DNA from 2 places in the Paenibacillus sp. 01T442 genome. Region 2 is predicted to be linked to the other one. Evidence: riboswitches for the same ligand, from Rfam matches in the RefSeq annotation. Region 2 holds a riboswitch; the other holds the start of a gene.
The links. Region 2 has a riboswitch for cyclic di-AMP ahead of AC1DLM_RS26340 (CAP domain-containing protein). Riboswitches for the same ligand answer to the same signal wherever they lie in the genome.
Positions count from the first base shown of each region.

Region 1 (6,082 bases), on a different contig from region 2:
TCGTTGTTTTTGAACCTATCTCCTATGTAAGTATTGTTGGCAAAGGAGATCCCAACGGTACCATCTTCGCTAACGCTACAGAAGCGCTGTATACGGTCGCCTACGGCGTTAAAGGGCATTACAAGAAGCTGGAGAATGATTTCACAGTAGCGAAGCTGGAAGGGCAATGGTGGGTAGATGGGGATCCCCGAACGGCCTTGGAAGTACCGAGGGAAGAATGGCATTGGAAGTTATTGATTCGCATGCCAACGTATGTGGCGGGTGAGGTTGTGGAAGAAGCACGAACAGCTGCAATGGTAAAGAAAAAGGAACTGAAGCTAATAGCTAATGTAGGCTATGAATCCTTGAACGAGGGAACCTGTGTCCAGATGCTGCACGTTGGACCATATGCGACTGAACCGGAAACACTTTCTCAAATGTATCCATATATAGAGCAGAACCAGCTAAGGATCTGTGGTCTTCATCATGAGATCTACTTATCGGATCCGAGGAAGATAGAGCCTGCCAAAATGAGAACGATTTTGAGATATCCTGTTGAAGCGGTAAAAGTGGTGATGGGGTGAATTTTGCTGTAAAATAGAACATAATGTCGAGCAGCCAACCATGGGGAGGGATAGCGGGTGCGAATACGTAGCATATCTAGGTTTGGACGAGCTATTGGCGTACTTATCATCATCGTCGGGTTCATGTATCGAACACCCGCTGCCCACGCTTCTTGGTTGGATCGGGTAAAAGAAATCTATCAATTGCCAAGCAATGTAGAACAAATCCAGAAGGATTATGAGGCTACGAAGCAGCAATTAGAAGAGCAGAAGGACAAGTTGTCGGAAGCCGTCAGGCAGTCTCAAGAAATCGAGGATCGTCTCCTCAGTCAGAATGAGGCACTTAAGAAGGACAACGAGCAGTTACAAGAACGGCTGAAGGCGATGGAACAAGTTGCGCTAGATAAGGATAAACGAAATCGCAAAATAACCTACATGGTGATTACGGCTGCCGCGTTGGTTGTAGGCTATTTCTTGCTTGGACGTGTGTTTCGCTTCTTCGTTTGGCAGAGAAGGAAGCGTGGAATGCGCTAACAGCATTGGTGAGGAGGTTGTGTGGTTTGGAGATCATCTATGAAAATGCAAGCTCACAAGCTAGGATGGCTACACTGCAGCTTCTAAAGGGAGAGGCTGTGCATGTACTGCATCCCAACCAAATTGTTGCATTTCAGGGAAGGCCTGAGCAGCGTGAAGATGCACTGATGAAGCTTCCTAGCATGTATAGGAAGAAGCGGTTGATCCAATCACGCATACTCGGTCCTGGGCGTGTGTTAATGGGATTGCCAGAAGCGTATAGTTTGGCTGTCGTGCCTTTGGAAGCCGAAGATGATCTATTGTTTGAATTTCGACATGTGCTGTTCTATACGGAAGGTGTGACCTTTACAACGCATCTACAGAGTGTGAAGAACACGTTGATCACGCAAGATTTAGTTAAAATGCAGTTTCACGGTCCCGGCAGTCTAGGTTTGCTAACAGCTGGCCCTATACATCACATGGCCCTGGATGCTGTGGAGCCTTTGTATGTTGATGTGAGTTGCCTTGTTGCCTATCCGCGGCAAGCTAAGCTGCGCCTCTGTGTATACGGCAACACTCTGGCAAGTCAGCATATGAATTATCACTGGGAGATTACGGGGCATGGGCATGTGCTTATGCAGCCTTGTAAGCCAGATCCCAAGTTGGACGAGCATATGAAATCGGATAGCTTACTGCGCCGCATAGCACGGGAAGTGCTGCCATTTGGGGGCGTTTTCATAAAATAATAAAAAATAGTTGCATTTGTTTTGAATACCTGATATATTATTCCTTGTCGCCTCAGAGAATCACTTGATGAGCGAAAGAGAAATTACACCGTGCGGAAGTGGCTCAGCGGTAGAGCATCGCCTTGCCAAGGCGAGGGTCGCGGGTTCGATCCCCGTCTTCCGCTCCAATATTTGCGCCCTTAGCTCAGCTGGATAGAGTATTTGACTACGAATCAAAAGGTCGGGAGTTCGAATCTCTCAGGGCGCGCCATTTACACTTTATATTCACTACGGGACGTAGCTCAGCTTGGTAGAGCACCTGCTTTGGGAGCAGGGGGTCGCATGTTCAAATCGTGTCGTCCCGACCATTTTAGATTTTTTATATGCGGGCGTAGTTTAATGGTAGAACTTCAGCCTTCCAAGCTGATCGCGCGGGTTCGATTCCCGCCGCCCGCTTACAGAAGAAAGAGACCACCTTCGGGTGGTCTTTTTCTTCATTATTAGGGAATTGAACCCTTTAGGGCTCGATGAGTAATAAACCTACTTCCCGCAATTTAACTGGATTTTCTCCATCTATTTGAAGCGTATTTCTCGAATTCGAAAGTTTAACTGTATTCCTGTAGTTAAATTCCTTCGATTTGGTCGATTCTTCAAATTTCATATAAATTAAATGTACTTTCTCCATGTAATCACGAAAATACGTCAGATTCGAGTAAATTAGCTGTAGTTTATACATCTAAACACGAATCGGGAGTCTTCTTGCGTTCGCAGAAGAACCGACAGATTCATCGACATAGAGCATCGATGTTCCGTTTCATATTCATATTTTCCAATAGTCATACACGTGTATCTAGGTTAAAATGGGAAAAACATGCAAAGGGGACTTACCGAAATGAACGCTATTGAAAATCGTATTCAGGGGTTACACCAGTATCAATCGCAGTTAACGGCGCCTGCTGATCTGGCTGCATTCTGGGAGCGTGCATATACGGAAGCTACGCAAGATGCATCCTATACAAGAGAGCCGGTAGCATCACCTTTTATACAAGCGGAAGTGAATAAGATCGTCTTGCAGGGTGCTGCGGAAACACCGATTCATGCTTGGTTGTTACTGCCTAATGCTGAGAGCAAGTCTAAGAAGGTACCTTGTATTGTTACATTCCCAGGCTATACGGGCTCCAAGGGAAGACCCGAGGATCATGCTGCTTGGTTGCTTATGGGGTATGCGGTACTTGCGGTTGATGTACGCGGGCAAGGCGGCGAAAGCGGTAACCTGCTGCCACAGGAGACTGGCATGACGAGGGGCTGGATTACACAGGGGATTCTCGACGCGGAGACGAGCTACTATCGTGCAGTTGCGATCGATTCCTTGCGTGCTGTACACTGCGCGTTAGAGCAACCAGAAATCGACAGTGAGCGGGTATTCGTATACGGCGGAAGCCAGGGCGGAGGGCTTGCCCTACTCGTAACCGCGCTTGAGAAGCGTATTCGGTCAACCGTTGCCCATGTACCGAATCTATGCCACATGGATTTGGGCTTGTTGCAATCGGTCAGCTCACTTAGTGAGGCAGCGGAATTCGTTACCCGGTTCCCAGAATATCTGCCAGATGTACTGCGAACAGTTTCCTATTTCGATATCGTGAATTTGGGCGATCGAATTGAGCAGCCTGTTCACGTTACGGTAGGATTGAAGGATACGTGCTGCTTGCCAGAAGCGATTTTCGCTGCGTATAACCGAATCGAATCAGCACACAAATCGATTGAAGTGTACCCCTTCATGGGGCACGCGACACCTCCTGGCTCTCATGCAGCGGCACATGCCTTTTTCTCAAAATGGTAAGGTCTGAAGTAAGAGGCTTCACACTTGGATAACCTATTACTAACTTGAAGGGAGGTGCTGACAAATGGAAAAAGTGGATTCATTTGAAGAGGTATTCGAGCTGATGGAAGCCGCTTTTCCTGTAACGGAAATAAGGACGTATGAAGGTCAGCGAGCACTGTTATCTCATCCTAATTACAGCATCGATGTCGAGAGAGATGCTCAAGGGCAACTACTTGGCTTCTTGGCCAGTTGGAACTTTAGTACGTTTCGATTTGTGGAACATATCGCCGTCAACGCTGCCATAAGAGGCGGTGGGATTGGCAAGCAAATGCTGACGACGTATATGAGCCGTGCAAGTACCCCTATCGTACTTGAAGTCGAGCCTCCGACTGCCTCAGATGCTACGCGGAGAATTGAATTCTATAAGCGCTGCGGCTTCCATTTGAACCTATTTCCTTATGCACAGCCACCACTCAGAGAAGGTCAACTGAAATTGCCTCTCAACATCATGAGTTATCCTAGTCCGATGACAGAAAATGAATTTAATCCCTGTAAGCATATTCTATTTACCGAGGTGTATAAGCAGCTGCTCTGAAAAGAGTGGCTGTTTTTTTGTACTTTACATAGCAAAGGAAACACTTACCATCTCGCAAAAGTTGTCATCCTAAAACGAACTATGCTAGTCTAATATAGACAAAAAATGCCGAATCTCGGAGCATCGAAAGCTCTGGTACGGGGGACTTCTTTACTTGGGGTGAATGAATGCTCAGTTAGCCATAGGCTAATGGGGTGCGCTAGGGAAAACCTCTTCCCGAACCCGTCAACTAACCTCGGAGGCTTCAAGGAGGCACAACGTTTTGAAACTTTTTACCAAAAGCTTTATTTGTTCATGCGCTCTTGTAGGCGCAGCCTTTTTCCTGTTCGCCGCTCCATCCACGCATGCTGCTGCCCCAGACACCTCTTCGGTGAAGGTTCAAGTCAATGATGACTTGGTGCAGTTCCCGGAAGTACAGCCGTTTATTGATACGGAAGGTACACTTCAGGTGCCACTACGTGTGTTGTCGGAGAAATTAGGTTATCAAGTGGGATGGGCGAAGCAAGGCGATGAAGTCGTCGTCACGCTTAAGAACAAAGAACAGGCGATTCAACTCACAACGGACGAAGAGCAAGCGATCGTGAACAGTAAGTTAGTTGAATTAGAGAGCAGTCCAACTTTGGTTAAAGGGAGTACCTATGTCCCTCTACGCTTTGTTACAGAGACGTTTGGATCTGCGATTGCGTGGAACGATGCGAATAAAATTGCCATCGTGGAAGAGGACGGCAAGACTCATAAGCCAGCCTGGATTGCACCGCCACCAGTAGCTCTAGCAGCCCCAGTGGCCAAGGTCGTTCAGTCATCCATTGCAGCTCAAATTATTCAAGCTGCAACGACGTTCAAAGGGACACCGTACCGATGGGGAGGAACTACACCTAAGGGCTTCGATTGCTCTGGATTCGTTCGTTATGTATACGAGGCCAAAGGTATCGAGCTGCCACGCACCTCCGTGCAAATGTACGATAATGCGGGGGCAAGAGTGACGGATTTGAAAGCGGGAGACCTCGTCTTCTTTGCTTCTGGTATCGTCAACCATGTAGGCATTTACATCGGAAATAATCAATTCATTTCCTCGACAACATCCGTTGGTGTAACGGTTGATAGTCTCGCTAGCTCCTATTGGGGCTCCAGATATGTAGGTGCCAAACGCGTGTTATAAAATAGCTGCAAAATCAAGTATAAGTACTGGTATAAGAGCGTATGTTCGCTATGACTTTCTATATGGAAAGCAAAGCGGCAGATGCTCTTTTTTTTGCGCGAATTTGTGCGATTTTTATCGAATTTTTGAGAATTATAGCCTATAATGAAACAATGGTTGGAAGAAAGTAGGTGGCGCGTGCGGCATGCAAGTCAGTGTCTGGAAAAGCTTGTTTCATAAAATTAAATTGTCGGGTCGAACAGATCGCATGTATAACGTGGAAACAGGTCCTGCCATACCAGAAGACATTCGGGTCGTGATTAAGCAATTTTTTCATTCGTATAACCATTTCAAAGGGGCTAGGCAATTCCAAACAGATACGTTCATTAAAGAAGTATTTTACGCAACAAAACAAGATCCGAGGGATCAGCGCTCCATAGATGAGATGGAAACTTATATTCAGAGCAAGAATGTGAACCGGTTACGACTGAAATCTTATGTGATTGATGAATATTTACGTGTTGGTGAGAAGGTATGTATGATCGGTGTGACGCGGGAGTTTAGCAATGCGCATCGCAATCGTGTGCTTTATTTTATCATTCAGGAAGATGGCATTTGGCGGTTCCATCATATCGTGAGATCACATCATGGCAAAATTCTTGAGAAATTTCAGGTGAAGGAACAGGTTGGATTTGTGGTTGGGGATGATAAGGTAGCGCTGCTCTTTCTTACACATGCCGATTCGGC
Region 1 is NZ_JBFTPF010000001.1:2,331-8,412, forward strand. It holds gene AC1DLM_RS00060 (GyrI-like domain-containing protein) at 1-563, shown strand, start outside; gene AC1DLM_RS00065 (SH3 domain-containing protein) at 621-1,076, shown strand; gene AC1DLM_RS00070 (AIM24 family protein) at 1,103-1,801, shown strand; tRNA gene AC1DLM_RS00075 (tRNA-Gly) at 1,894-1,968, shown strand; tRNA gene AC1DLM_RS00080 (tRNA-Arg) at 1,975-2,051, shown strand; tRNA gene AC1DLM_RS00085 (tRNA-Pro) at 2,072-2,148, shown strand; tRNA gene AC1DLM_RS00090 (tRNA-Gly) at 2,166-2,236, shown strand; gene AC1DLM_RS00095 (acetylxylan esterase) at 2,673-3,620, shown strand; gene AC1DLM_RS00100 (GNAT family N-acetyltransferase) at 3,685-4,197, shown strand; cyclic di-AMP (ydaO/yuaA leader) riboswitch at 4,294-4,456, shown strand; gene AC1DLM_RS00105 (C40 family peptidase) at 4,460-5,356, shown strand; gene AC1DLM_RS00110 (hypothetical protein) at 5,541-6,082, shown strand, end outside.
Region 1: another riboswitch for cyclic di-AMP. It lies ahead of AC1DLM_RS00105 (C40 family peptidase); the one in region 2 lies ahead of AC1DLM_RS26340 (CAP domain-containing protein).

Region 2 (7,974 bases):
TTGGGAATGGGGAAATATAAACCTTTGCCGACATAGAGCTGATTTCCATCCCAAGCGGCGCAAACAGAGAAGAGATACCACTGCCTCGTATGGATGCTGTCGAATGTAAGGCCACCCTCAAGTCCAAGTCCAAAGTTGGCTTCAGGCTCTGCCTCAAGCACATTTTTGGCCCGCGTGATCGCACCAAGAATGGTTTCATCTTCCGTCATTGGCTGGTCAGATACACCAGAAGGGACAGCGTGACAAATCGGTTCTATCCCCGTAGCCACTACCACAGCAGCCCGCTTTGCTTGATTGTTCGTACCTAAAGCAATTCTTACATCTTTGTCAAACATTTGACATCACTCCTAACTTTCCTAAAACAGATCAACAGAAACAATAAGTTCTAGTATATCATGTTTTGATTTCTATTAAGATTAGTAGCAAGGTGTGCCTTTTCTAATCAGTACTAAATGTGTGCAAAGTTGGGCATATTTGTTAAAAACATGTGTTGATGAAGGGGACAATGGTGCTGCAAGCATGGGAAAAATTCTGCTCATTACATTTTATATCCTTACCATCATTACCTTTTTCGTTATAAAGCGAAGGTTGCAACTGTTTGAAACAATCTTCTGCTGGTTAATTGTACTTTTACTGCATGGTGTCTACTTTATGATTATCACCTTGAATTATCAGTTATTGATTCCTTCACCTCGGTTATCGGATATCATCTTTAGAATCATATATCAACAAGTGATTACGCCGATTATAGTGATATGGGCCATAGAGCAGTTTGTAAAAATACGTGGATTATTGTACAAGACGTTGTCCATCTTTATTTTCTCAATCTTTCATGTGGTATTGAAATTTTGCATGCAAAACTTAGGAATTGTTCACTACTCTGAACAGTGGAGAGTATCTTGGTCATATTTGGAAAGTGTCTTGCTCCTTATTTGTACAGGACTTGCACTACTATTGTATCGTTTAGTTATGCGAAAGGAAGGAATACCATTTGAGTCACCTTGATGTGCTATTGCAAAGGAATACGATATTTACACTCGTTTGTCTCGTGTTAAGTTATGGTTTTATGTGGTTTCTGCCAAGTAACATGCCAAAATCTGTGAGTATCATTATGATGCTTTTCAGTCTGAATACGGCCAAAAATTTGGATACGATCATTGCCGTACCACCGTTTGACCTCTATAACACGAATATTTATCCGTATTTCGATTTTGCAGATATTCTAACATGGTCTTTATATCCTGTCTTTGGTTATTTTTTTGCTTATTACTACATCAGGTTCCGTATTCGTGGGTTGATGATTCCTTTCTATATATTAGGTTGTTCATTAATAGGAACAGCCTATGAATCTTTAAATGTTTATTTTGATGTATTTCAGTACCTACACTGGAAATTAAGCTATTCTTTTTGCGTGTATCTCATCGTGCAGACGCTGTGTGTTCTTGTATTTACAAAGCTGAAAAAGCATTGGATTGATCAAAAATCTAAATCGACAAGGAGAATCGATCGAACTTGAGTTCTGTACAAGAGCATCCGCCACGGAGACAGCAAGCTTTATTAAGTCTGGACGGTTTAACTAGCCTGCGTTGGCAGGATCCGAAGATAATAGCGTGGTGGTCAGCTTCCTTTCCTGGATTCGGTCATTTCCTGCTCCATCAATTTATACGCGGATTTCTGTTATCAACATGGGAAGTGGTCATCAATTCACTTGCTAGAATCAATGAGGCGATCTATTACTCCTTCAGTGGGCAATTCGAGTTGGCTGCACAAGTTATTGAGCCAAGGTGGGCATTCGCCTATGCCTTCGTTTACTTGTTCGCGATATGGGATAGTTATATCAAGGCGATCGATGCGAATAAGCAATGCCATCTGGCAAAGCTTGAAGGAGCAAGAATTACTTCCAATCTCATTAAACCTTGGACGATCACGAATATTAGCTACAAGAGACCTGGGGCAGCTATGGTCTGTTCCTTTGTTTTTCCGGGACTCGGCCATTTATATAATAACCGAATTGCTTTAGGATTCTATTGGGTACTCTGGTGGTTTATTTATTTGACCATGTCGCGATCACACGAAGCTACTCTTTATCTGATACTTGGTAAGTTATCCAAATCGACTGCACTACTAAATCCACATTGGCTATTATTCATGCCGTCAGTCATTGGAGGCTCTGTGTATGACGCATTTATGACAGCGCAAGATCATAATCGACTTTTTCGTCTAGAGCAGAAGCAATACTTAGCAGAAAAGTATCCACATTTTCCATTACGTCTGTTTGAGAAGGAGAATGACCCGCATGCTGATCATTAGTACTTTTGAGCACTCGATAGAAGTGGAGGAAGCACTAGCCGTACTTGAACAGATGGGTCTAGCTCGTAATGAAATCATGGTTATCATGATGGAAAACTATATGGACATACCCGATCATAATTACAATTCAAATCCGAACAAGAAAGCGCTGGCCTTCGAGGTTGGTATGGCAACATCCACGGCATTCACTGTCATTGGGATTAGTTTCGGCTTCATATTGTATTGGGGGCCAATTATTTGGGGAGTTATTTGCGCTATTTGCGGATTTATTGTGGGGTATTGCCTCACACGCATCATACAAACGAAGCTACTTAAACATGTTATTCGCAAAAAAGAGCGATTACCCGAGCTTGCTGTCATTATCCAATGCCATGAGGAACGATTTAAAGAGGTACAGCATGTGTTGTGGGAATACCAAGCGCTATCCGTAGGCAAATTTTAAAAATAGAACATATGACAAGCTTGAGCTTTCAAGCTTATTTTTGCTGGATTGCACGAAAAAGCAAGAGGCTAATGGATATATCCACTAGCCTCTTGCTTTTTACTAACACGCGTATTTTCATTTCATTTTAGCTAATTCATAATCAAACCATGTTCCCATCTCACCCGTAGTCAGATTCTCTATCGTATTGTTGCGATGTTTAATGAAAATGTTTCTGTTCTTATCCAAATAATAGTCGCCAAAGACATAGTCGGATAACCGTTTTGTTTCTAATTTCGTATTCAGTTTGTACAGTCCAGCTGTATCTTGCACAGCATAATCCTTATTCGAGATGCCATTCAATACGATATAGAGGCTTCCATCGGTAGATGCAGGATTGGTCAATGAAAGATTAGTTATACCTAATGCATTGACATCCAATTCATGAAGCTTTTCATTTACCATGTGAAGCGTTCCTACTTGGTCTAGCAAGCCAACGCGGGCACTACCCGAAATATAGCCACTTCGACTAGGTAATTTAGCAGAAGCAATCCACACGGTACCATCTGGATTCGGGATGACGCGGTCTAGCTTTTGATTGAAATCTTCGAGTCGGGTCACGTTCCCATTTTGAATAAGAAATGTATAGGTCGTGCCATAATTTGGACCAATAGCGGCAATCGGCAAGGTCAGATTAACGGATATGATTACCCGTTGATCGCCAGCAGGAAATGCCGCGTACGTATGGACAGGTGCTCCCCAGGCTGCCGATTCCCATACATCGGAGTCTGTAAGTGTGTATACTTTTACATTACCGTAGTACAAATCGCGATCTTTACGCACTAACTKTATTGGTTTACCAGCTAATGGATGGGGAGAACTAGAAAGTCCTTTGAAGAATTGATCTTGTTCTTCATTGTTTTTCCATTCGATTTGATAGTTGTTTTTATCCATCTTAAGCATGGATTTTGCAGGGTCCGCGGAAAGCAGGGAGTAGAAATATAGTGAACTATCATCGTCACCGATGATGGAATAGATAGCATTTTGCCCACCGACTAGCGAAAGTCCTGCATCATCACCCCATTGGATGTCAATCTGAAGAAGATCATGGACGAATCGCCAAGTCAAAGGCATATAAATCACATCTTGATACGTTAGAAAAGGGTAGGGCTCTGTTTGATTATTGATTTCTACTTGATTCATCGTAATTGGCACATCGGAAATTTGGACAGAGTAACTGCTTGCATTACTTTTGGTTGTCAGATCCTGTTCAAGCGGGTTTTGATGAATGGGTGGAGGGAAATTCCGATTTGACCAAATCTGCAATCCATCGGATTCACTCCAGTTGTATTCAATGCCGAGCGTTTGGAAATTGTTCCATGTCATGGGTAGGTAAGTGATGTCTTTATACACCAGAAACGGGTATTGGCTATGGGTAATATCCATGTCTTGACCATTGATTTGAATTGGAAAATAGGGCAGAGATGCCTTCACAGATACGCTTGCTGAAGCTTGCATGGGAAGTAACGGTAACAATCCGCTCATCAATCCGAGAATGACAATCGAGCATTTTATAGCAAATTTCTTCAAAACCATCACCCTTTTCTAAGTTAGTATTGCTACTGATTAGACGCGGGATGGTGAGAAAAGTTGTATGAATAAAGGAGGATATATCCAGATCGTGTTGTTGATGGTAAATTTTGAGTCATGATCTCACTGAATTCCCATGTTACAATCGTTGAGATCCATGCTGGATCAAAACTTAGAAGGCCGAAGCTTTTTTGAAGCACGGGGGAACCAATCTTTGGGGTGAAGTCGCGTTATGCGCGGCCGGGTGATTACTCTTTGATCCGAATCCGACAGCTAACCTCGCAGGCCGCGAAAAGGAGAGGTTTATAGTGAAACGTTACAAGAAGCTTGTAGTTACAGGAGCACTAGGTTTGACCGTCTTGATGGGGGCGAACTCAGCATTTGCTGCTACGGGAACGCACACGGTAGCAGGCAACGATACCATGTGGTTAATCTCGAAAAAATATGGCGTCAGCCTTACTTCGCTGATCAAGGCGAATCCGCAAGTATCCAACCCGAACGTGATTTGGTCGGGCATGAAGCTCAACATCCCAGGAAGCACGGGTACAACTGTTGCGACTAAACCACAGGTTACGCCAGCACCTACGCAATCCACTTTCGCTAGCCAAGTGGTTACCTTAGTCAACCAGGAGAGAACGAAGGCTGGATTGAAGCCTTTGACCAGCAATAGCGCACTTACCGCGATGGCACTGGATAAAGCGAAAGACATGTACAATAACGGCTATTTCGATCATACATCGCCAACTTACGGGTCACCTTTTGATATGATGAGCTCCTATGGCATCTCTTATTCCTACGCGGGTGAAAACATCGCCAAAGGTCAACAAACGCCTGATGCTGTCATGACAGCATGGATGAATAGTTCAGGTCATAGAGCGAATATTTTGAGTCCGAACTATACCCAAATTGGCGTGGGTTATTACAACGGTGAGTGGGTACAGGAATTTATAAGTAATTAAGTTAAGTTACGTGATAATCGTGGATTGTGGCAGTCTCCCTTGGGAGGCTGTTTTTTGTATTAACGCTTCAGTGTGGGTCACCTGTACTGCGAAGGGGAACTACGTTCCGCAACAATGGATAAAATCCAATAAATCCAACCTACTAATTGTATGTGATGGTATTATATATCATATGGATCGGCAAGGATCGTATTATGTAGCTGAAAATCTAAATTGATACAGAAAGAATATTGAGGTGCATCCCGTGATTAAGATTTTCACAGAAATCGAAATAAAAGCATCTATTGATGTTTGCTTTGACATGGCAACGAATATTGATATACATACGCGGACTGTTTGGCCACATACCAAGGAACGAGCGATAGCTGGAACGACAACAGGCATGATTAGTGGAGGGGATACAGTTACTTTTGAGGCGAGACATTTCTTCATTAGGCAAAAACACAAGTCACTCATATCGAATTATGCTCGGCCTTACCGCTTTGTTGATGAGATGTTGCAGGGTACGTTTAAAAGTATGAGGCATGAGCACGAATTTATCGATTTAGGTAATAAAACTTTGATGAAAGATACATTAACTTTTGAGGCCCCGCTGGGCTGGGTCGGATGGATCGTTGAGAGGGTTGTGTTGAGGAGATATATGACACGATTTTTGAACTATCGGAATGAGCAGTTGAAAATTTTAGCTGAGCAAAAGTAAGTAGGGAGAAGAGAAGAGAGGGGATCCAATTGAAATTCTATCTTGCATCCAGTTTCAAAAACATCGACAATGTCCGATATGTTGCGAAGCAGTTGAAGTCTATGGGATATCTTCAAACATACGATTGGACGATGCATACAGGTATCGATTCACTTCAAGAGCTCGCGGCGATTGGTGCGAAAGAGAAAGAAGCCGTATTGCGTGCAGATCTCTTCATCATCATGTTGCCAGCGGGTAAGGGAAGCCATGTTGAGTTAGGACTAGCTCTCGGAGCAGGGAAGGCTATTTTTATGTATTCTGCTAACGATGAGATGAACGATATTGACAAAACGAGTACGTTTTATCAACTGCCGGAGGTGCAGAAAATCATCGGACCGATAGACGACTTAGTCTTAACGATAAATAAAAGTTGCGATCGAACAAACATGGGGATGCCTAATTTGAGTAGTAAGGGAACGTAGGTACGCTATTTCTATGTAAAATGCTAGTATTGGKAGCTAACGGAACGTGAATGCGCTATTTGTCCATTTTCGTGGATTTTTAGCAGTTTTCGAGTAAATAGCGTACTGACGTTCCCTTTCGATACCATTCTAGCTGGTTTTGCTGTAAATAACGTCTCCTGGTTCCGTTACAAACAAAAATGGACAGTAATGTATCGATTAAATGAAGGAAGATTTCCCATAAATCTAAGCAAAGGATCGAAATCATGAATCCGAATGAATTTATAGAAACATATAACTCAAATCGAAATGAGCTCATTTATTTCAAGTGGAATGGTAAGCATGCTAATGAATTAGTTGATGAGAATATTCATTTTAGAAGAGAGCTACTTAAATACATAGAGTCAATTGATTTCAATCATATACCTGGTGAACTTTTAAGAGATTTAATCATAGCTGAATCTCAGTATGCAAAAGAATCATGGGGAATTTATCGCCATTATTATCTAATAGTTGAAAACTTACTTAATCAAACAGGTGACCTATACTTGGTTGATGTAATTATCGCAGCCTCTTTTAGCTTTGATACCTATTGCTCTACTGTGGCAGCTAACCCAACGGAGTTGGATTTTGATGCAATTATTGTTGAAATGAAAAGTAGAAAAGAAGTTTCTCAAGATGAAGTGATGCGTAAGACATTTGATATGGGTATTGATATTTTTACAAGTTACAAATCGAAACAAAGCAAAGTAGATGAGGTAGCAGATACTATTACTAGCAATACTAAAATCAGCACATTCTTGAAAATAAAAAAAATATCCAAAAGTATTTTAAAAGCTAAAGGGGTCAACAAAGTGAGCAACAAAAAAATAAAATGGATCATTATTAGTTTTGCTTTCTTCATCATCGCTGTGATTGCGGTTAAGCTTATTATGGCTTTCGGTGGAGATATGGTAGTTAGCCATAATGTGTCGACTTTTACTAGTAAATCAAATGTGAATGGTAACGTTAATCTTACGATCGGGACTTTGAAAGGTACGTATAAGGTTCATGAGTATACGATTAAAACCGCTGGAAAAGTCAGTATTCCTTATGAATCAACGGTCGAATCCGGGAATGTAACCCTGCAAGTAGTGAATAAGAATCTCGTTCAATGGGAGAAAGTAATCTCTCCATCCAGTAGTGGACTCATCGAGTTTAATGGAGTGAGTGGAAGCTACTCGATTCAACTAGTGACAGAAGAAGCAAAGAAAATAAGTGTGAAACTCAATTTAAAATAGCTGAAAATTCACTTCCCAACAATAACGTATTCTCACCAAGAAAGATGTCTGTAGGCCGTGGGAGATAAATTCGTCCATCGTTTGAATTGTTTGCTGAATTGCGACAAATCCTTGTATCCCAATTGTTCGGCGATATGCTCGATTGAATGAGTAGGGTCCATTAGCAGGAGCTTGGCTTGACGCAGCTTGATTGTGCTCAAATAATGCCGTGGGGAGACCCCATAAGCTTTGTGAAAAACCCGATTGCAATGTGCGGGACTATACCCGAGCTGCT
Region 2 is NZ_JBFTPF010000051.1:29,087-37,060, reverse strand. It holds gene AC1DLM_RS26365 (DUF84 family protein) at 1-335, opposite strand, end outside; gene AC1DLM_RS26360 (hypothetical protein) at 992-1,516, shown strand; gene AC1DLM_RS26355 (hypothetical protein) at 1,513-2,310, shown strand; gene AC1DLM_RS26350 (hypothetical protein) at 2,297-2,752, shown strand; gene AC1DLM_RS26345 (hypothetical protein) at 2,870-4,321, opposite strand; cyclic di-AMP (ydaO/yuaA leader) riboswitch at 4,490-4,624, shown strand; gene AC1DLM_RS26340 (CAP domain-containing protein) at 4,630-5,280, shown strand; gene AC1DLM_RS26335 (SRPBCC family protein) at 5,525-5,980, shown strand; gene AC1DLM_RS26330 (group-specific protein) at 6,010-6,441, shown strand; gene AC1DLM_RS26325 (hypothetical protein) at 6,687-7,700, shown strand; gene AC1DLM_RS26320 (helix-turn-helix transcriptional regulator) at 7,733-7,974, opposite strand, start outside.